Regions from separate parts of the Gluconobacter sp. P5B12 genome, predicted to be linked through region 2. Evidence: riboswitches for the same ligand, from Rfam matches in the RefSeq annotation. Region 2 holds a riboswitch; the other holds the start of a gene.
What was found. A riboswitch is a leader RNA that binds a small molecule or an ion and turns the genes downstream of it on or off. The one in region 2 is predicted to bind cobalamin.

Region 1 (11,151 bases), on a different contig from region 2:
TCGCCAGTGTCCGCCTTCAGGATGCACCGCGCCCGCTGCGTCTCTCTTATTCCGGAAGCTGTATCGTCATCGGCACGCCAGGACGTGAAGCTGACCGTCAGGTTTCCCAGGCTGGTATCGAACTGATCGGCCCGGATTCTGCACAGGCTGATGCTGAAGTGGTGGCGCTGGGCGCCAGAGCACTTGAGGAGCTTGGCATCAAGGGTGTGTCCTTCGACCTCTCGATGCCAGCTCTGGCTCTGGGCCTGATCGAGACTGCTATTCCTGAAGCGGACCGGGAAGATCTGATTCAGGCGCTGAACCGCAAGGATGCAGCCTCTGTTGCTGAACTTGGCGGCTCAATAGCGGACACTCTGGCGGTCATGCTTCAGGCCGCAGGTCCTGGCAGTCGCGCGCTTGATCTGCTCGCTTCGCTTGATTTTCCGGCGTCCGTCCGTCCGCATTTCGAGCGTCTGGTTGCCTCCGTTGCCGCTATTCGCGAGCGCGCACCGTCCTTGCGTCTGACGGTAGATCCCGTGGATTTCCGCGGATGGCAGTATCATACCGGGCTATGCATCACGGTCTTTTCCACCACCTCGCGTGAAGAGCTGGGTCGTGGTGGGCGGTATATTGCTGGTCAGGAGCCAGCCTGTGGTTTGACGTTGCGTCCGCAGGCGCTGTTGCGTGCGGCTCCTGTGCCGCCGTCCCGTCCGCGGTGCTACGTGCCCGTTCGGCTGGAGGATGAGGCCATGGCAGCCCTCCATGCTCAAGGTTTTGCGACGGTTTCTGCACTTGAAGTAGATGCAGAGCCTGATGCCGAAGCGCGCCATCTGCGCTGCACCCATGTCTGGCGGAATGGCGCAGCGCACGCGCTCTGACCCCCAGTTTTTTCTAATTTCTGCTCTGCATACCAAGTCGAGGAAGCCAGCTCATGTCCAACGTCACCGTGATCGGAACCCAGTGGGGGGACGAGGGTAAAGGCAAGATCGTGGACTGGCTTGCCAGCCGCGCTGATATCGTTGTCCGTTTCCAGGGTGGTCACAACGCCGGTCATACGCTGGTTGTCGGCGATCAGGTCTACAAGCTGTCACTGCTGCCATCAGGTCTCGTGCGTGGCCAGATTGGCGTGATCGGCAATGGCGTTGTCATTGATCCAAAGGCGCTGATGTCCGAGATTGACCGCGTAACGGCGCAGGGCCTGAAGGTCACGCCTGAGACGCTGTGGATTGCTGAGAATGCTCCGCTGATCCTGCCAGTCCATGGTGCGCTGGATCGTGCGCGTGAAGCTGCTCGTGGTGATCGCAAGATCGGCACGACTGGTCGCGGTATTGGCCCGGCTTACGAAGACAAGGTTGCTCGTCGCGCCATTCGCGTCTGTGATCTGGCCGAGCCGGAGACGCTGGACTGGAAGCTGGACGAAGTACTTCTGCATCACAACACGCTGCTGGCGGGTCTGGGTGCTGATACTTTCACGAAGGAAGAACTCAAGGACTTCCTGACGGAATTCACGCCGCGCCTCATGTCCTTTGCCTGCCCGGTCTGGGATCGTCTGGATGAAGCCCGTCGTGCTGGCCGTCGTATCCTGTTTGAAGGCGCGCAGGCCGTCATGCTGGACGTCGATCACGGCACCTATCCGTTCGTGACGAGCTCCAACACGGTAGCTGCCGTTGCTGCATCTGGCAGTGGTGTCAGCCCGGCTTCCATCGGCTTCGTGCTCGGTATTGCCAAGGCCTACACAACCCGCGTCGGCGAAGGTCCGTTCCCGAGCGAACTGTTCGATGATGTTGGCCGGACGATCGGTGAGCGTGGTCATGAGTTCGGTACGGTCACTGGCCGTCCGCGTCGTTGTGGCTGGTTCGATGCTGTCATGCTGCGCCGTGCAGCCCGTGTGGGCGGCGTCACGGGTATTGCCCTGACGAAGCTGGACGTGCTGGACGGTCTGGAAGAAATTTCGATCTGCGTTGGCTATGAGCTGGACGGCAAGAAGATCGACACCTTCCCATCCGCTCCGGGTGCGCAGGCTCGCGTAAAGCCGATTTATGAGACGATGCCGGGCTGGCAGGAAACCACAGCGGGCGCCCGTTCGTGGGGTGAGCTGCCGGCACAGGCCATCAAGTATGTTCGTCGCATTGAAGAGCTGATTGAAGCTCCGGTTACGCTGCTGTCCACCAGCCCGGAGCGGGATGACACGATCCTGATGCGTGACCCGTTCGAAGACTGAGTTTTTTCTGAACGGGAAACCGCCTGTCCGTTAACGAAGCCTCAATTCCTGTCCGGCATAGAGTGTCAGACAGGAATTTGATGGAACGGACATGGATTACACTCAGGGAGATGACAGCCCCGAACTGCTGATCGCAGACCGTTACCTGGTGAATACGAGCCAGAAACAACCTGACCTCAGCGGCTGTCCTGCCTGGGTGGCTCAGGATATTACGGCCACAGGCTCAACCTGGCTGGCTCTGGCACCGTCCATGCCATCTCCCCATTTCTCTGATCTTATGTTTTTCCGACATGAGAGTGTCATCGGCCTGCATGCCCATGAATATCATGCAGGCTCGCTCTGGGTGCTATGTCCGCACCCTCCCGGACCGTCCCTGAAAGACAATCTTGGCGTCTGGTCTGAAAGCCAGATCATTGATGGGGTTATTCGCCCTATTGCCGATGCTCTTGAGAAGCTCTCCTCCATGGGGCTGACCTGTCGTGGGATCCGGCCGAATAATCTGTTTGTTGGACAGGGGCTGCATCAGGTGGTCGTTGGCCCGCTTGGGGTTGCCTGCAATGCAGAAGCGCAGCCTGTCCTGTTTGAACCGTTGTCTTCGGCAGTTTGTCATCCAACGGCCCGTGCGGCAGGGACGATTTCCTGTGACATCTTCTCATTGGGTGTACTGGTTCTCTCCCTTTGCATCGGGGAACTGCCCCTGAGGGGCCTGTCAGATAAAGAAATTCTGCAACGACGTTTTGAGGTGGGTTCTGCCGAGGCCTACATGCAGGGACATAACGTTCCCGCGGGCCTGGTCTCCCTTCTGGAAGCGATGCTGTCTGACCGGCCCGAGAACCGACCTTCTCCCAATGACCTTATAACCATTGCGCCGAGCAAGCTGTTTTCGATCCGGTCTGATATTCCTGCGCGCTCGCCTCTGGTCATTGGGGGTGTTGAGGTCAGAACGCCACGGGCATTGGCATGGTATGCCGGGAAATACCCCAATGAATTCCTGTCTCTGCTTCAACGAAAAATTGTCAGCCAATGGTTGCATCGTGAACTGGAGTTGTCGGTCATGTCCAGTTTGATCGAACAGGCTGGAATTGCGTTTTTGCCATCCAGCGGAAACAAATCCGTAGACCCGACGACGATGGTCGTGACGCGGGCTATTGCCATTCTGGACCCCGCAGCTCCAATGTTCTGGGCTGGCCACTGGTTCTGGCCATCCGCCATTCCTCATATGTTGGCGTGTGCCGAGGCCGGACGGTTCCCGCCTGAAGAGCAACGCAATATCCGTGGGATAGCCGGCTTCCTGATGACGAGTCCGGAAGTGTTTGATGTTCCTTCGCTGCCCGCATTGCAGGCAAAGCAGATCAATGATCTCGCGACTGATGCCCGCCGAACAGGTGCAAAGGGGATGGAGCAGATCCGTCGTGTGCCTTACGACGTGAATGTCTATCAGCCCTGCCTGTCTTCTCGTTGCTTGAAAGAACGGATTTCGTTGTCGGCGGGTCTCTTGCAATGGCTGGATCAGCACGTTTCGGAACAGGAGCTTTCTGCCGACGATCTGGGGCGTTCAGGCTTTCTGGACGATCAGATGCGGACTTTTTTGGAAAGTCATTGCGCGCGCCAGGGGATCATCCCACTAGCGCAGTCCCAGAAAGCGGGGCTTCCGTCCTGGCTTTCAGATCTGACTTTGATGGCTGCCGCCCAGCGCCGTTTCGACAAGACGCCTCTTAGTTCGGTGGCAAAGCGGGCGCTTTCGCTGCTGGAAATCGAGCTCAAGCAGTGGCGGAGCAGAACGACCAGAATAAAGCGTCGTGCCCGGTTATTTCAGCTGGCGGAAGCAGGAAATCTTACGAAATTTCTTGATAACGTCACGGACCCTGCGGGTTTGAAGCATGATCGCAAACTGGCTCGGCAGGCTGAAGCAGAGATTGCCCATCTTGAGAAAGTTCTCGAGGAGGAGCCCGCCCGCAAAGCTCTCCATGAAAAACAGGCCCGTAATGCTGGAGAGTTCTTTTCACTCTTGATCGGGATTGCTGTCGCCATGGCCAGCATCTGGCTGGAGTTTTGTGAATGACGCGCCAGTCAGGGCGTTTGCGCGTGCCAGAGGCCAGTTTCAAATGGTGGCACGGCCTTATCCTTGGCCTGCTTCTGGCCTATGTGCCGGGCAGTCTGCTTGTGGGTGGTGTTTTGCTGCTGCCTTTGATCGTGCTTCGATTCATCGATCCGGATGCTGATCGGCAGCGGATCATGATCGTTCTGTTTTATTTGGGGGCTGTCATGGTTCATCCCTTGAGGGAAGCATGGTTGTCGCATGGGGATTGGGAGGCCTGTACCCAGCAAATTATGCAGCCAATGCTTCTTGTCATGGACTGGATGGCCGTTGGTGTGGCGTGGCTTGTCGCGGAAGCGTCTGCCATTGGTGCCAGGCTTTGGTACGCGGATTACGTTCGCAGGGAGCGCAGGAGCATCGAAAAGAAGATCGACGCCCTGCGAGAGGAATGGCTGACTTCAGACAGTGAGAGGCAGGCCTGAAGAGGCCTGTTTCTTCAATTTTCCGGAGTTTCTTCTTCTGAGGGGCTCTCGACAAGCCGGGAGGCAAGATCTCCCGTAGCGCCACCCACAAGACCGCGCGCATAATCCTGAGCTGAGAACGGGCGCAGGTCCTCGGCCTGTTCGCCGACACCGACCATGTGCACGGGCAGTTTGAACTGTTCTGCAAGTGCGACCACAATTCCACCGCGGGCAGAACCGTCCAGTTTGGTCACGATCAGGCCTGTGACGTTCACCAGCTCACGGAACACCCGTACCTGCTCAATGGCGTTCTGACCGGTCGTTGCATCCAGCACCAGCAATACGGAATGCGGGGCGGTTGGGTCGAATTTCTGCATGACGCGGATGATCTTGGCCAGCTCTTCCATGAGCGCGCCCTTATTATGCAGGCGGCCGGCGGTATCGATGAAGAGGAGGTCTTTGCCCTCTTCGGTCGCGCGTTTGATACCGTCATAGGCGAGGCCAGCAGCATCAGCTCCGTGTTTTCCCGCGATAACGGGCACATCTGAGCGTTGCCCCCACACCTGAAGCTGTTCGACCGCCGCAGCACGGAAGGTATCTCCCGCCACGAGCATGACGGATTTGCCTTCTTCACTGTAATGGCGGGCCATTTTGCCGATGGTTGTGGTCTTGCCTACACCGTTGACGCCGACCACGAGGACGACATGGGGCTTCTTCTTCGGATCAGGCTCAAACGGGATCGCAACGGGCTCCAGAACCCGTGCAATCTCTTCGGCCAGGGCATCGCGAATTTCGTCACTTGTGACGTCCTTGCCAAAACGGGAGCTTCGAAAGCTCTCGATAACGCGCTCTGCTACGACAGGACCCAGGTCTGCCGCGATCAGTTCGTCTTCGAGTTCTTCAAGAGCGGCATCGTCCAGCTTGCGATGCGTGAATACAGCTCCGAGACGTGAGCTCGAGCGTGAAAGACCCTGTTTGAGTCGTGAGAAAAATCCAGCCATGCACGGGAGTTCGGACAGGTCAGGCCCAACGTCAAGTCTGTAGCGTCGATTTCCTGAGGACAAACGTGCCTTGGGAGGATTGTTTCAGACATTGACAGTACGGAAGCGTTTCAGTTTTTGTGTTTCGGTATGGTTCTTCACCCTCGGTTTTGTGGCGTGAAGCTAAGAGGGAAGTCCGGTGTAAGGCCGGCGCTGCCCCCGCAACTGTAAATGGCGAGCCGTCACCCGACTGATGTCACTGGAGTGCCTATGCCTCTGGGAAGACAGGGTGGCTGCGAAGACCCGTGAGCCAGGAGACCTGCCATGCAATTTCAACCACCGGCGGGGTGCCCGGGGCGGCTGTTTGTGGCGTTCCGGAGTCCTCTGTGACAGCCGGATTGCGAACGTGTCTGCCCTGTTCCTGTCATACCGAGCAGGGCTCATATGACTGTACTGTTACCGGAAGAGCGCTTCAGGCAAAGTGCTGTTCCTTTTCAAAAGCGTCGTTGCAATTGGCGACGATCGACTATTTCTGTGTCCGTTGTGATGAGCAGCTTGCTCATGGGTCCTACACTGGCAGTTGCTGCAGAATGGGCGTCTGATACGGATAAAGTCGAAGCATCCGGACATCTGGAAAAGAAAACCACTTCTGCGGCGCAAAACCATGTGGTGGAGCGGATCAGTGTCATGGCCTCCCGCCGTAATCTTCTGGGACGAGCGGACACGGCGAGTGAAGGATCTTTGACCGCACGTGAAATCCAGCAGCGGCCTGCATATCGCGTGGGGCAAATTCTGGAGGCTGTTCCCGGACTGGTGGTGACATCTCATTCCGGGGAGGGAAAGGCCAATCAATTCCTGCTGCGGGGCTTTAATCTGGATCATGGCACGGACTTGGCAACATTTGTTGATGACATGCCGGTCAATGGCGTCAGTAACGCGCATGGTCAGGGCTACACGGATCTGAATTTCCTGATACCCGAAACACTCTCAGGCATTGATTATACCAAAGGGCCATTTCACGCAGATATCGGGGATTTTGGTGTGGCCGGTTCCGATCACATGAAGCTGGCAGATCACATCGCCCGTCAGATTAGTCTGAGTGCCGGAACGCTAGGGGATTATCGCGCTTACATTGGCGGTACGGCCCAATTTGCTAATGGCGATCGTTGGGTTAATGCCTTCAATATTTCTCATTCAGACGGCCCGTGGAAATATCCGGACAATGCCCGGAGCATCCGTGCATTGACGCATTACACCCACGGAACCGCCACCAAAGGCTTTGACCTGACGGGGATGTTTTATCGCGGTCAATGGAGGGCCACAAACGATCAACCGCTGGCGGCCTACAAGGAAGGGCTTATCAGCCGCTATGGCTCTCTGGACCCGACCGATGGCGGCTTTTCAGAGCGCTACAGTTTGTCAGCGCACTATCATCTTGCTGGCGATGACTGGAAATGGGTTACGAGCGCTTTTGCCATTCATGACCGGCTGACGCTCTGGAACAACTTCACGCATTATCTGGATGACCCAGTAAACGGAGATCAGCAGCAGCAGGACGAGACACGAACTACGCTTGGCGGAAGCAGTGTCTATTTCCGACAGGACCATGTGGGCCGTATCCGGACTGACACTCAGGTTGGCGTTCAGGGGCGTTACGACTTTCTGTATGTGGATCGTCGCCATACCCACCAGCGTGTCACGCTGCCGGAGTGCCCATCCAGTCTGGAGAGCACGGTGCCTGACCTGTGTAACGGGGATAACATCGATCTTGGAGCTGTCGGTCTTTTTGTCCAGAACACGACGCACTGGTTACCCTGGCTTCGAATGGTTGTTGGTTTACGTGAAGACTATCAGGGTGGTACAGACGAAAATCTTGTCGACGGTAGCCTGACCAGAAAGCATCAGTGGCTGTTTCAGCCCAAGGGAAGTCTGGTATTTGGCCCCTGGAAGAAAACCGAACTCTATCTGAGTGGCGGAAGAGGCTTCCACTCCAACGATTTCCGCTCAGTGTCTGGTTCTTATGCGTCAGACGAATTTGCCAAAGGGTCGGTTAAAGTTCCTCTTATGACGTCGGCTGTCAGCGGTGAAATCGGTGTACGGACTACGCCTCTCCGTCATCTGAATGTGCAGGCGGCTGCCTTCATCATCGATTTTGCGTCTGAGCTGAGTTACGATGGCGACGCTGGTGTTACTTCTCCTGGCCCTGCCAGTCGTAGGGAGGGAATTGAGTTTTCCGCACAGTATAATCCGGTTACCTGGCTTGAACTGAATACGGATCTGTCCTTTGCGAAAGCGCGTTATCAGGCGTCAGATCTGGCCAGTTATGGAATTGATGGTCCGTACGTGACGAATGCCCCAAATTTCGTTTGGTCATTCGGCATCCTTGCAGATCGAGGCCCCTGGTATGGCGGTTTGCAGGTACGCTGGCTCGGGGGGTATCCGCTGGTGGAGGATAACAGCCTGCGTTCCAAGGGATATCAGGAACTCAATTTGAATATTGGCTATTGCTTCACCAAAAATCTGAAACTCGAAGCAAATGTCTTTAACGTCTTCAATACGCATGCCTATGCGGCACAATATGCGTATGACTATCGTCTAACACCGGCCTCTGCTGTGCAGAGCGGTGCAACAGGTCATCCGCTGGAGCCAGTTTCTGCCCGCTTCGCCCTGACAGCAGGTTTTTAGGCAGGGCTGCGTCCTAGAAGATGCCCTTCTGACACACCGTAGATCGAAAGCGGGACGATGCTTCCTCTGGTTGGGGAGGAAGCATCGGCTGCGAAGCGCACAGGCGCAAATTCGGGAGAATGACCGCGGTCCGGTGTTTCGATCAGGACGTCCACCGTCTGACCAATGAACCTTTCAAGAAACGTATCGCGGTTCGCCTCACCGACAGCTCTGAGCTGGGCTGCTCTGGCCTGACGTTCTCCGTTCGGTACGGCGGGCATTCGAGCTGCGGGCGTGCCGGGGCGTTCGCTGTAGGGAAAGACATGCAGGAACGGGATAGCTTGCTCTTCGATGAAGGAGAGGGTTTCGTTGAAAAGCGTGTCTGTTTCTGTCGGGAAGCCCGCGATGAGATCTGCACCAACACCAATATTCGGGCGTAAGGCGCGAGCATGTTGGAGCATGGACGCGACTTGCGTGGTGGTGTGTCGGCGTTTCATGCGCTTGAGGATGAGATCGGAACCAGCCTGAAGAGACAGATGCAGATGTGGCATCAGGCGGGGCTCGTTTTCCAGAAGCCACCAGAGGTCCCGATCTCCCGTTTCCGGATCAAGAATGACAGGGTCGATGGACGACAGGCGCAGACGTTCGATGGCGGGAACGTCCTGCAGGAGCGTCCGGCACATCCGGCCCAGACCTTCGCCATCTGTGCCTTGCCACGAAGCAATATCAACACCCGTGAGAACGATTTCACGATGTCCGGCCTCAGTCAGGGCGCGGGCTCTCGAAATAGCTTCTGTTGTTGGGGTAGAGCGGGAGTCTCCCCGGCCATAGGGGATAATGCAGAATGTGCACCGATGATCGCATCCCTGCTGGACCTGAAGCAGAGCACGGGCATGCCGTGACGGTGGAAGGCCGGGCTTGCTGTCTCCCCATGTGGTGGGCTTGAGCTTGTCAGCGTTGGGCACAACCCGTACCACGCCGGGCAGCTCCATCCAGCGTTTGGCGTCAATTTCCGACGCGCAACCTGTCACGACTATTTTTGCATCCGGGCGCTCGCGGTGGGCACGGCGGATGGCCTGCCTCGCCTGTCGCTCGGCTGTGGTCGTAACGGCGCATGTATTGACGATGATGGTGTCATCCTGCCCGCGGGCGTGATGCGCCATGCCGTCGCTCTCATGCGCGTTGAGACGGCAGCCGAATGTCAGAACGGAAGGGGTAGTCACGGAAGCTTGCCATGGAAAACGGTTGTGGCAGGACCGGTCATCAGGACGTCTCCGTTTTCCTGCCAGGTGATTTGCAGGTCTCCACCGTCCATGGTCACGAAGCAGGTCCGGTCTGCAAGGCCCCGGCGTACGGCGTTCACCACGGCAGCGCAGGCTCCTGAGCCGCAAGCCAGCGTCAAACCCGCACCGCGTTCCCAGACGCGCAGACGCATGTGGCCGGGAGTGATGAGATCCGCAAATCCAATATTGGCGCGCTGCGGGAAGAGCGGAGACTTCTCGAGAGAGGGGCCGAGGTCTTCTGCGCGCGATACGTCGCCGAAAACGGTCGCATGAGGATTTCCCATGGAGCAGGCGGCTGCATCATGCAGGGGCAGGTGAAGTGTGTCGCAATCCTTGGACAGCGGCACGTCCTGCCAGCCAGTTCGGGGAGCGCCCATATTCACCGTGATGCGATCGCCATCCTGTGACGTGAGGAGCAGTCCGGCGCGGGTCTGGAGGACGGGATTGTTACCCACGAGGCTGGCAACACATCGCGATGCATTCCCGCAGGCGCCGGATTCCGACCCGTCAGCATTGAAGAAACGGACCAGAACATCCGCACCTTCCAGGGTTGGGGCAGAGAGCAGGACGAGCTGGTCGCAGCCGATGCCGAAGCGTCTGTCGCACAGGTGCCGGATGGTGGCTTCGTCAAGGGCGGGGTCGGTTTCGCGGCCGTCAATGATGATGAAATCATTGCCCAGGCCGTGCATCTTGGTGAAAGAAAGGGTCATGATGGTGCCTCCCATAGAGCATCCTGCGGGTTGACGCACGAGGAACATACCCTCATTTCGACAGGTCAGTCAGGAGGAGATGGATATGAGCGGCACGGAACAGGTTGAAGGTTTTCACGCAGCGGCGTTTACGCGCGTCAATAATGAACCGGATACGATCTTCTATGCGCAGCGTCTTCCGGATTCGCTGATGGACATGGGGGCACGCACGGCGGTTGCGGCACTTTACCAGACCTCCCTTCCCGTTGGGGGCACGGTTCTGGATCTGATGGCGGGATCACTCAGCCATTACCCGGAAGAGGCACGGTTTCAGGATGCCATCGGACTGGGAGCGTCCAAGGCTGCGCTGGACACCAATCCTGTGCTGACGACACGGATCGTACAGGATCTGAACGCAGACCCCATCCTGCCGTTCGAAGACGACACAATCGACGCCATAACGCTGTGTGACGGGGTGGCATACCTGACGCAGCCGTTGAAAGTCCTGATGGAAGCCCTTCGTGTTCTGAAGGAAGGGGCTCCTCTGATTGTCACATTCTCAGATCAGTTTCATCAGCAGAAAGCTGTTGCAATGTGGCAGGCTCTGGAGCCAGAAGACCGAGCACGCCTTGTTAGTGTTCTTCTTTCGAAGGCTGGTTTCGGGGAACTCGACACAGGTGAAGTCGTTCCTCCGGAAGATCTGACGGCATGGCGTGACACGGTTCGGGCGGTTGTCGGGCGGAAGCCCAGAGGCTGATTTTGCCTGATTCGCAGGTTCGGATGCGTTACTTCTGGCATTTATGCTCGGAAGTCTTTATGCAGCGGCATCCCAGCCG
Region 2 (11,151 bases):
CGTTCGTTCCCAATATTGACGCCGCCGTAGAAGCGCTGGGGGCGGCCGCGAGCACTGTCTTTCTGACGACGGGGCGCAAGGACCTGCTGCCGTTCCAGAAGGCTCCGCATCATCATTACGTGCTGCGCAGTATCGACCAGCCTGATCCCTTGTCCCTGCCGTCTAACGTCACGCTTCTGCTTGCCCGGCCGCCGTTCACTGTGGACAACGAAATCGCGCTCATGAGAGACCATGCTGTGCAGGTTCTCGTCACCAAGAATGCTGGAGCTGATGCGACGGCCGCCAAGCTGATTGCCGCCAGAGCGTTGAAATTGCCCGTTATCATGATTAACCGCCCGACGCTGCCGCCAGCGGAGAGTGTCACGACCGTCGACGAAGCGCTGGACTGGTTGGACCGCCATTATCACGCGGGCACAGACCGGGACGTATAAAGCCATGCCTGTCCATCCGGCCGCTCGATGCGATGTGTCAGAGTGGTCCCGATCAGGACAAGTGTACTCATATCCACCAGTTCGGGGTCAACATGGTCTAGATCCGTCAGATGCAGCCGTTCATCGATTCTTCCAATAGCCCTTGCGAAGGCCACAGGCACAGTTCCAGACAATTCCTGACGCAGCACTTCGAAAGCCTCGCCCAATTGCCAGGGACGTGCCTTTGAACGGGGGTTGTAGAGCGCAATCACGAAGCCCGCCTGCGCGGCCAACGTCAGACGCCGGCAGACCGTCTCCCAAGGCTTGAGATTATCAGACAGAGACATGACGCAGAAATCGCCTCCGAGGGGCGCGCCAATACGGGCTGCGGCAGCCAGAACGGCGGAAACACCGGGAATGACCGTGACATTCATATCACTCCATCGATCCGGTTCGTGACCGATGGCTTCAAACAGGGCGCTTGCCATGCCAAACACGCCCGCATCCCCGCCTGACACGATCGCCACACAACGCCCCTGCTCCGCAAGCTCAAGAGCATGGCGAGCGCGATCCAGTTCGACACGATTATCCGATGGATGGCGAGTGATATGCGCTGGCAAATCCACACGATCCACGTATGGGCCATATCCTATGACATCTGTTGCCTGAGCAAGTGCCTCTTGAGCCTCAGGCGTTCTCTGGCTGGGCTTTCCCGGCCCGAGACCGATAACGAAGATCCGGCTCACCGGACACCCCGGCGCCCTGGCAACAACGCCAGAGAGAAATAAGGAGCCGCACCGTCCATGTCATTCAGTGGCAGAACACGGGCCTCTTCCTGGGTTCCCCGCTCCACATAAACGGCATCCTGCAATCGCCCCGCACGTTCCAGCGCTGTGCGCAGCTTTGGAAGATTGCGTCCCAGTTTCATCACAACGGCTGCATCAGCCTGCTCCAGCCACTGAGCAAGATCATCTTCCGGCATAGTGGCAGGCAGGACGCACAAGACATCATCACCATGCGTCATGGGGAGTGCCGCCTGCGTCCAGCATCCACTCATTCCTGTGATTCCGGGAATGACTTCACAAGGTCCGACAGGCTCAAGCCGATCAAACACATACATGGCGGAACCATACAGAAACGGATCACCCTCACAAAGAAGAGCAACGCTCCGGCCAGCCTCTATTTCGACGGCAATCTGCGTTGCACACTCATCGTAAAATGACGACATATCAGGATGATAGGACGGATCATTAACAAGGCGCTCCGTCGTAAAGGGGTACGCAAAACGCAGCTCTTTCGTGCCCGGCGTAATGTGCGTGTCAGCGATTTTCCGCGCATGACCCATTTTGTCATGACGGCAGAAATAGGCGATGACGGGAGCTGTTGAAATGACCCGCGCTGCCTTGAGCGTCATAAGTTCCGGATCACCCGGCCCTACGCCGACGACGTAAACTGTTGCAGCTGTCATTCTGCCTCGCTGGCAAGGGCGTTCAGGGCCGCGGCAGCCATGGCGCTTCCGCCCAGCCGGCCACGTACGATGACATGCGCAAGGTCAGGGCGAGCTGCCAGTGCGTCCTTGGACTCTGCGGCTCCCACAAAACCAACAGGCATACCGATAATTGCTGCGGGGCGCGGGCCACCTGCATCAATGAGCTCGAGAAGGTGAAAAAGCGCTGTCGGGGCGTTGCCGATCGCTACAACAGCCCCTTCAATCTGATCGCCCCAAAGATCAAGAGCTGCGGCAGAGCGCGTATTGCCAATTTGTCTGGCAAGATCTGGCGTCCGTTCATCGCGCAACGTGCAGATAACGGCATTATTGGCTGGCAACCGGGCGCGCGTGACACCATGGGCGACCATCTCGGAATCACACAGGATTGGCTTACCCGCCTGCAACGCTGCACGCGCTTTGCTAACAAGATCAGACGTCATGGCGACTGATCCTGCGACCTCCACCATTCCGCATGCATGGATAATGCGCACTGCAATCTTGGACTGTTCAGGCGTAAAACCCGACAAATCGGCCTCTGCACGGATCGTTGCGAAGGACCGGGCATAAATGGCCGCGCCATCCCGAATATAGTCGTAGGAAGAGGGTCCGGCGCTCAAACCTGTGTCTCCTTCAATTCATGACGCAACAGGGTCCGTATCTGCGGAATATCCATGTCGTGCCATGATGGCGTGTCTGTTGTGCGCCCATTGCGCACAACCTCATAATGCCCGTCATCAGCAACAAGCGTCATATCTGCCGCACGGGGATGCGCACACCCCTTTATGCAGCCTGAAACATGCAGCACACAGCCGGGCGGCACATCAGATGCCAGAGCCGAGGCTGTCTCGACAACATCTGCGGTGGCTTTCGCACACCCGGAACGGCCAATACAGGCTTCCACTCGCAACAATGGATCTACCGAACTGGTGATGAAGCCGGGCCATGTTCCGTCCTGCTGCGGCAGGAGGACACTACGCCAAGGTGTGACCCGCAGCCGTGATGTCCCGGTAAGTTCGGCAAGAACCTCAAAATCTTTAGCATGGCATCGGCCGAATGGCAGGCCAACACCCATGACTTGCCCCGGCAGTGGCCCTATGAGAGATACCGGACGAGTACCCTGCCGTTTGCACGGAATTCCCTCTAGCCTCGCCTTCGAGAGGGCGAAAGCTGCGGCCGCAGTGTCTCGCGATGGCCGCCCAAGGTCAGAACTTTCTGCACAGACCCGGGACAACATCACGGCTGCGCTAACAGCCGCATCGTTCTCAAGAGCTTCGGTTGCCATAGCACCACAGACAACTGACCATCCATCCGGGCGGGACTGAAGGGCAATATCCGCTGATAACGTGCCCTCTGGAACATACCCGCCGCCATCAACGACCCAACCGAACTTGCCACTCAGCCCCGACAACACGTCTTCTTCAAGAAGCGCCGTCTGAAGCGATTGGGCGACGTCCAACGTTCCCGGGTCGCATTTAGGGTCCAAGCCCGCAAGGGGTGAAACCAGAATGGCCCTTCGGCGCTCTTTCGCTGGATCAGGATCTACAAGCCCCTCCGCCAGTGCGCTTTCTAACGCGAGCTTTGCACTCGTCGAAGAAAATCCCCGTAGCTGCACGTTGCCACGATTGGTCAGTTCAACAACGCCGTTTCCGAAACGTCGTGCCAGTTCTGCAATAGCCAGCACTTGTGGCCCATCAAAACCACCGAGCGGAGAACGGACGCGAACCAGCAATCCATCTCGCGCTTCCATCGGCGCGAACATATCCGGACACCAGCCGCGAACAAGGGAGGGAACTGTCATTCGCTCCCGCTCTCCAACACCGCAGAAACGCTATTCAGGCGTGGGTGCCAGAGGCCTCGACGGATCATATCCTGGAACCGCGTGCGCATTGCCTGACGTGCCTGAGGGTTAGCGCTTTTCAGGAAAGTATCACAGGTGTCATCGCCAAGCGTTGCGGCAAATACCAAGTCAACCTGTTGATCAAACCGAACAGAAAGGGTCGCGGCGAAAGCGCAGAGGGCGTCCAGTCCCCGGGCAATTTCGGCACCTCCCTGATAGTCATGCCGCTGCATCCCTGCCAGCCAACGGGGATTGGCCAGACGCCCTCGAACGATGCGCTTCACTTCGTCTTCGACTCTCCGAAGACGGGGCGCGTCCGCATGGGACGTATCGCCATGCCAAAGGACGGGATCGGCCCCTAGCAGAGCCGCCGCCGCTGCAAGCCCACCTTCATGAGCAGCAAAATCCGGGCTTTCGAGAATATCCGTTTCTGCGTGGTCCTGCACATGCAGGATTGCGTCTGCCCGTGCCAGATTTTGGGCCAGTGCTGCGCTGCTACGTGTCCCGTCACGGCCGCCACCATACATCCAGTCGTTGCCGTCCAGATAGGACTGGCCAAGCTCAGACCGGTCTTCCCAGTTACTCCGCGTGAGAGCGTCTTCAATGCCTGTCCCGTACGTACCGGGCGCTGCACCAAAAATCCGCGCTCCAGCAATTTTTCGGGCCTCACCCTCCAGATTTCTCACACGAGCAGACAACGGGTTCCATTCCTCGCCTTCCTCCAAACAGGAAACAGCTTCAACCACCTGATCGAAAAGAGAAATCTGTGCCGGAAAAGCGTCCCGGAACAATCCTGAAATTCGAAGTGTCACGTCGACACGCGGACGATCGAGAAGAGCCAGCGGTGTAATTTCAAATCCTGATACACGACCGCTCGACGCATCCCACGTGGGGTCAACTCCCATCAGGATCAGAGCCAGTGCCAGATCCTCCCCCCCCGTGCGCAGGGTGGAGGAACCCCACAGATCTATAACGATGGTTTGAAGCGGCTCGCCCTCGTTCTGCAAGTGACACAGAAGGATCTGCTTTGCCTGCGTTCGGGCCAGCTCCACAGCAGAAGCCGTGGGAACAGCTCTCGGATCAAGCGTGAAAAGATTGCGGCCAGTCGGCAGAACGTCTACTCGCCCACGTGTCGGCGCACCAGACGGACCGGGTTGAATGAACAGTCCCTCCAGCCCGGCCAGAAGTGCCTTCATTTCCGCATCTGCGCTGGCTTCGATCAGAGTAGCAACCGTTTGCTGCGGCACCTGTGCGACACAAGACACCATTTCGGCTAATTTTTCGGCATGTGGTGCTACTTGACCGAAAACATGCAGACCATCACGGATCTGAAGGTCCTTCACATCACATAGATAAGCATCCAGCCGCGCCAGAGCCTCTGCTTCGTCGCCTTCCCCCGCTTTGACGCCACTTTCGCTCAAAAGCCCCATGCGCGTGGCTCGGTCCAGAATATTACGCTTCAGAATGGCGCCACGCCGCCTGTCCAGACCATCCGCCTCTGCAAACTCGTCGATCAGTTGTTCCAGCTCTGCCATGTCCGGATCAAGTCCGGCCTTCATAACAGGCGGTGTCATATGTCCGATGGTGACTGCGCCGAGACGACGTTTCGCCGAGGCTGCTTCTCCCGGATTGTTGACGATAAAAGGATAAAGAACCGGCAAAGCGCCACGAAGAACGGCGGGAGCGCACTGATTGGAAAGCGCTACAGCTTTGCCGGGCAGCCATTCGAGCGTGCCATGCGTTCCAAGATGAACCATGGCATCTGTCTGGCAGACATGACGTAGCCAGAGGTGGAACGCGATATAGGCATGGCGTGGGGGTGTATCAGGGTCGTGGTATTGGGCTTTACGATCCTGCGCGCTCCCGCGATCGGGCTGGACAGCGACTACGATGTTACCCAGCGCCACGAATTTAAGGCAAAATGAACCGTCCTGAACGACGGGGTCTTCCGCAGAGGTGCCCCAACTCTGCGTCACAGCGTCCCGGAAGGGAGCGGGCAAGCGCGCAAAGAGTTCGTTATAATCGTCCAGAGGCAAACAGGGCTGTGGCAGGTCTTCACACAAAGCCTCCACCAACGCCCTACTAGCGGGAATTTTCTCAGTTCCACAGTCATAGCCTGCCTGTTTCAACCCATGAAGGATGGATTCAAGGCTGGCAAAAGTATCTAACCCGACGGCGTGTGCAGTCTGTCCATCCGCACCGGGATAATCAGAAAGGACGATCGCAAGACGCTTCTCGCGCGGAGGCGTTTTTTTAAGCCTTGCCCATGCGAGAGCCTGCTCTGCGGCAGCGGCAATACCCTGTTGAAAGGGCATATGCCTTGCCGCATCCCCCGGAACTGTTTCGGATTTGAAGGAGATCGGAGACGAAGAAATCCGCCCATCAAGTTCTGGCAAAACGACCTGCATGGCGAGGTCGGACTGCGACAGGCCGCGTCCGCTCTCAGCCCATGCCGAGGCTGTCACACCAGGCTGCAAAATTTGAAGAACCGGAACAGCAGCAATATCAAGAGGAGATGCCCCTTCTTTTCCGCGCGCAGAAAAGAAAGTCGCGTTCAGAATAATGTCTGGCGGAGTTTCAATCAGGCGGTTCTGAATCCACTCGGCAACATCCGGGTTCTTCAGCGATGCGACATATAGAACATCTGTCGCGACCCCGGACTTTTCCAGTTCATCGGCAAGACCGTCAATCGCTGCTGTATCGGCAGCCAGAAGGTGAGCGCGGTAGAAAACGATTGTGGCTCTTAAAGGAAAATCCGCTGTCGTCTGGCAATAAATTCCAGCTGGCGGAAGCGCTGCGGGCTGCCCTGAGACGTCATCTCCATGTCCGGCAAGATGAGCCATGAGCAAAAGGGCACGACGCGCATTCTCAGGACCACCTTCCCTCAGAAACCCCGTGAGTCTGGAATGGTTTTCTGCTTCGACGCTTGACCACTCTTCAAGCCGTGCATCCTGGCGGGCATCTCCGGGCAACAAAGCCAGTGGGATGGTGTTCCTGCCACAAAAATTCTGAAATTCTTCCGCCCCATAGCGCCAGTAATCCACACCACCCAGAAGCCGTGCGATGACGCATCGGGACGATGCTATGGTCTGCTCAACGTATAAATCGACCGACATGGGGTGTCGGAGGCGAGCAAGATTGACCAACCGCAGCGAAAAACCTGCGCCGTTTGGGGTCTGCTCATTAAGATTAGAGTACGCCCGCTCAAGCGCCAGAAGATCGCTATCCGAGAATGATAGAAACACGACATCAGCAGGCGCATGACCGAGATCCTCGGCCACGTCCTGATCGTCTATTCCGTGTCGTTCCCGGACAAGCAGATGCATCAGGTCAGTCCGCCAGCAATGCGGCTTCGATGGCTGCGCGATCCAGGCCTGTCTGGCCAATTACGACGAGACGCCCGTCCCGGCCTGCATCTGCGAGAGGCACATCAAATTCATGACGGAAACGGGTCCCGACACCCTGCACGGCCAATCGCATTTTCTTGCCCTGCACGGCTGCAAAGCCTTTCATACGGAGGATATCGAATTGCCCCGCAACCTCACTCAAGCGCTTGAGTAATGCTTCAGCACTTTTCTGCTCTGGAAGGACCACGACGAAGCTCTCGAAGTCATCATGTTCGTGGTCATCTGCGCCATCATGATTGGACGGGCGCGCTTGAAGGTCGTCTTCGGCACCGGCACCAATTCCCAGCAGAACAGCGGGGTCCAGTCGTCCCTCTACTGCGCGCAGCGTGATAACTTTCCGCGGCACAGCCTCCGTAATGCCCTTTTCAACCGCATCAATCCCGGCTTCGTCCAGAAGATCAGTCTTGTTCAGAACAATAAGATCCGCCGCATTCAACTGATCTTCATAGACTTCAGCCAACGGATTATCATGATCCAGAGAAGGGTCAGCAGCCTGCTGTGCAGCAACAGCTTCCGGATCGTCCGCAAAGCGACCCGCGGCGACAGCGGGTGCATCCACCAGCGTAATCACACCATCAACGGTCATGCGAGTACGGATCCCGGGCCAGCTGAATGCCTTGAGAAGAGGCTTGGGTAGCGCAAGGCCAGATGTCTCGATCACGATGTGCTCTGGCGGATCAGGACGATCGATCAGAGCCTCCATGGTCGGAATGAAGTCGTCTGCAACCGTGCAGCAGAGGCACCCGTTGGTGAGTTCGACGATATCCTCGTCAGCGCAACCTTCGATCCCGCAGGACCGCAGAATTTCACCATCAATCCCAAGCGAACCGAACTCGTTCACGACGATTGCAATACGGCGCCCATCAGCCTGTGCGAGAAGATTTCGCAGAAGGGTTGTTTTCCCTGCCCCCAGAAAACCCGTGATGATCGTAACCGGAATCTTGCGACCGGAGCCTGAAACAGTCTGGGACATCATGAAAGTTCCTGTGAAGCAGACAATGAAGATGGAAGACGGGCGATAACCATATCAGAAAGCGATGCGGGTCGCTTTGACGGCATCACTGTTCCAGTTTTCGATGCTCGGTAAAGCTGAAGGTAAGCCAGCAGGTCAGACAGCTTTTCCGGACCAAGTTCACCTAGAACAAAAGTCCATTTTTCCGGCATGGAAAGCGTGGCAATACAGCCTCGGCTACAGGCTGCCATACATTCAACGGGCTGGACGCTGAAATCGCCTTCAGCAGCCTGGTCAAGCAAGGCATCGTAGAGCTGTCGCCCCTGAACAGGGTCATTCCCAACCGGTAGACCGCGACGACACGTCACACAGACGTGGAAAACTGGCGAAACGGATGATTGGCCCGTTTCAGGATAAGGCAGGGTATCTGCCATGGTTTCGTCTCTCTTGCAGGCACAACGGCATAACAAAAGGCGCGATTAAAGGCCTTCGCAGTCGCGAAAGTGACACGCACATGATGGCGCGCCCTCACGGTCCGGGCACCCCGCCGGATCATGACACTTGGCTCAGATGGCAGGTCTCCTGACTCACGGCTGAGGCGCCATTAGCACCTCCTCTCCCACCGGGCCTTCCCAGATCGAAATCCAGTGGCTGCCTTTCCTGAAAGAAAGACTGGCAGGACAGAAAACCGTCCACAGTTGCGGGGGCAGTGCCGGGTTTGACCTATTTCTAAGGCCGCACCAGCTTCCCTTTTCATCCTCTTCTCAGAGGAACCATCAAACCCTCTCCTATCTCTGGGATGAAAGCGTGTCAAAGTCCGGGAAATGGGCTCATTTCATTTTCAAAGACAAACCCGCCGCCACGAACAGCACTTCTCCGGCGACTGCGGCGATCTTCTGATGAAGAAGACCCGCTTCATCGCGGAAACGCCGCGCCAGGGCATTGTCCGGGACAATTCCGAGCCCTACCTCGTTGCCCACAAGAACGGTCCGGCCTTTCCGTGTTTGCAACGCCTCGAGAAGATCTTTCGTCGCCGTGTGAATATTACGATCTTCCAGAATGAGATTTGTCAGCCATAAAGTCAGGCAATCAACCAGGACCGGCGCGCGCTGCTCGGCCTGTAAAACACCTGCGATATCAAATGGCTCTTCAACTGTACGCCACCCTTTGTTCCCACGGGTGGTACGGTGCAAATCTATCCTGGCCTGCATTTCCTCATCAAAAGCCCGACCGGTCGCGAGGTAAACCCAAGGCGCCGGAAGGTCAGTGATAAGGGCCTCAGCGATCCGGCTTTTTCCTGACCTGGCGCCCCCGAGGACCAGTGACACATCCGGTAGTCCTGTTTGCATGATGGTCTGTGCCACAATGTGTCCTGCGCCTTCTTCTTGCATGGTCCCTGATAACAGCACAAAAGACCTGTCATGCCACCGCACATCATGCCCTCGTCCTGTCAGTCCCCTTTCGCCAGCATGGCAGAACTTCGCACTGCCTGCCTGTCACTTCCAGACCCCGACCCAAAAGTCGCCGCCCTGATAGCGGAGCGAGACGCAACTCTGACCAAACCTCCCGGCAGCCTCGGGCGGTTGGAAGAGCTATCCATTTGGCTCGGTGAATGGCAAGGCCATCAGAAACCAAGGCTAGAGCACGTTCAGATAACAATTTTCGCAGGGAATCATGGTGTGGTCCGCCGGGGCGTATCTCCGTGGCCTTCGGATGTTACGGCCCAGATGGTGTCAAATTTTCAGCGTGGAGGCGCAGCAATCAACCAGCTTGCCCGAAATGCTGGTGCGGACCTTGCTGTTGTTCCCGTCCGAAACTTAACGGCCACGGCAGATTTCACAGCTTTCCCAGCTATGAGCGAAGAGGAGTTCCTTGATGCGGTCTCGGTCGGATACACCGCTGTATCCCCCATGCTGGATCTGTTCTGCCCAGGCGAAATGGGCATCGGCAACACAACCCCTTCCGCCGCACTCTGTGCTGCCCTTCTAGGAGGCACTGGCGCGGACTGGGCAGGACGTGGAACGGGTCTCGATCAGGCGGGCGTTAACCTCAAGGCTTCTGTTATTGATGAGGCCCTGTGTCTGCACGCGGCGTCACTTAGCGACCCCTTGGATACCGCACGTTGTCTGGGTGGTTACGAACTGGCCGCCATATTGGGAAGTGCTCTGGCCGCCAGACACCATCGTATCCCGGTTCTGCTTGACGGCTTCGTCTGTACCGCAGCCGTGCTGCCATTGATCAAACTGACTGCCTCAGCACTCGACCACACAAAGCTCTCGCATTGTTCCGCTGAAGCTGGTCACCGCAGGCTGGCAGATGCCCTCAGGCTGAAACCAATACTGGACCTGGGCTTGCGCCTCGGAGAGGGATCTGGGTCTGCGGTTGCCATTCCCGTCCTCAGAGCAGCATTGGCCTGCCACAACGGTATGGCGACGTTCGCAGAGGCTGCCGTTTCCCAATCAGACGTCTCCATTCAATGAGGCTTTGGCGCACCATTCGAGAAGACATCGCCTGTGGTGCGGGCCTGCTGACCCGCCTTCCCTTGGGATGGCTGCGCGTCAGCGGACAGGACTGGTCTCTGGCGCGGTCTGTCTGGTGCTGGCCCCTAATTGGGGCGCTTGTCGGTATTCTCAGCGCATCAATGTTCTTGCTGCTGAGCGCCTTGAGTGTTCCCCCTCTGGTAGCGGCAGCCTGGAGCGTCGGCCTACAAGTTCTCTTAACCGGAGGCCTGCACGAAGACGGACTGGCGGATATGGCGGACGGATGTGGTGGCGGCCATACTCCTGAGAAGCGCCTGACCATCATGCGCGATAGTCGTATCGGCAGCTATGGTGCGCTGGCTCTGGGCATCAGCTTGATTATCCGCATTACGACATTAGCAGCGCTGCCTAATGCAATGATCTTGCCGGCAATGGCTGTCACGGGAGCGCTCTCCCGCGCAGTACTCCCACTCCTGACGTTCATCACAAAGCCTGCGCGTGACAACGGGCTGGCAAAGCAGCTCTCCAGTCTGACGCGGGATCAGCTGCTGGGCACGTTGTTTTCCGGCTTTTGCG

Region 1: it holds a riboswitch for cobalamin, as region 2 does, so the genes downstream of both, KP702_RS06740 (TonB-dependent receptor) here and KP702_RS11375 (DUF1636 domain-containing protein) in region 2, are expected to answer to the same signal.

What each region holds. Positions count from the first base shown of each region.
Region 1 covers NZ_JACRVV010000002.1:588,791-599,941, forward strand. Annotated here, with positions in the region: gene KP702_RS06715 (ATP phosphoribosyltransferase regulatory subunit) at 1-857, shown strand, start outside; gene KP702_RS06720 (adenylosuccinate synthase) at 911-2,200, shown strand; gene KP702_RS06725 (serine/threonine-protein kinase) at 2,292-4,262, shown strand; gene KP702_RS06730 (hypothetical protein) at 4,259-4,720, shown strand; gene ftsY (signal recognition particle-docking protein FtsY) at 4,735-5,700, opposite strand; cobalamin riboswitch at 5,814-6,021, shown strand; gene KP702_RS06740 (TonB-dependent receptor) at 6,241-8,364, shown strand; gene KP702_RS06745 (MiaB/RimO family radical SAM methylthiotransferase) at 8,361-9,566, opposite strand; gene dapF (diaminopimelate epimerase) at 9,563-10,336, opposite strand; gene KP702_RS06755 (class I SAM-dependent methyltransferase) at 10,422-11,072, shown strand.
Region 2 covers NZ_JACRVV010000006.1:94,180-105,330, reverse strand. Annotated here, with positions in the region: gene KP702_RS11410 (cobalt-precorrin-6A reductase) at 1-431, shown strand, start outside; gene cobJ (precorrin-3B C(17)-methyltransferase) at 404-1,156, opposite strand; gene KP702_RS11400 (precorrin-2 C(20)-methyltransferase) at 1,153-1,878, opposite strand; gene KP702_RS11395 (precorrin-8X methylmutase) at 1,875-2,516, opposite strand; gene cobG (precorrin-3B synthase) at 2,513-3,697, opposite strand; gene cobN (cobaltochelatase subunit CobN) at 3,694-7,062, opposite strand; gene cobW (cobalamin biosynthesis protein CobW) at 7,067-8,119, opposite strand; gene KP702_RS11375 (DUF1636 domain-containing protein) at 8,116-8,529, opposite strand; cobalamin riboswitch at 8,650-8,888, opposite strand; gene cobU (bifunctional adenosylcobinamide kinase/adenosylcobinamide-phosphate guanylyltransferase) at 8,926-9,444, opposite strand; gene cobT (nicotinate-nucleotide--dimethylbenzimidazole phosphoribosyltransferase) at 9,517-10,575, shown strand; gene cobS (adenosylcobinamide-GDP ribazoletransferase) at 10,572-11,151, shown strand, end outside.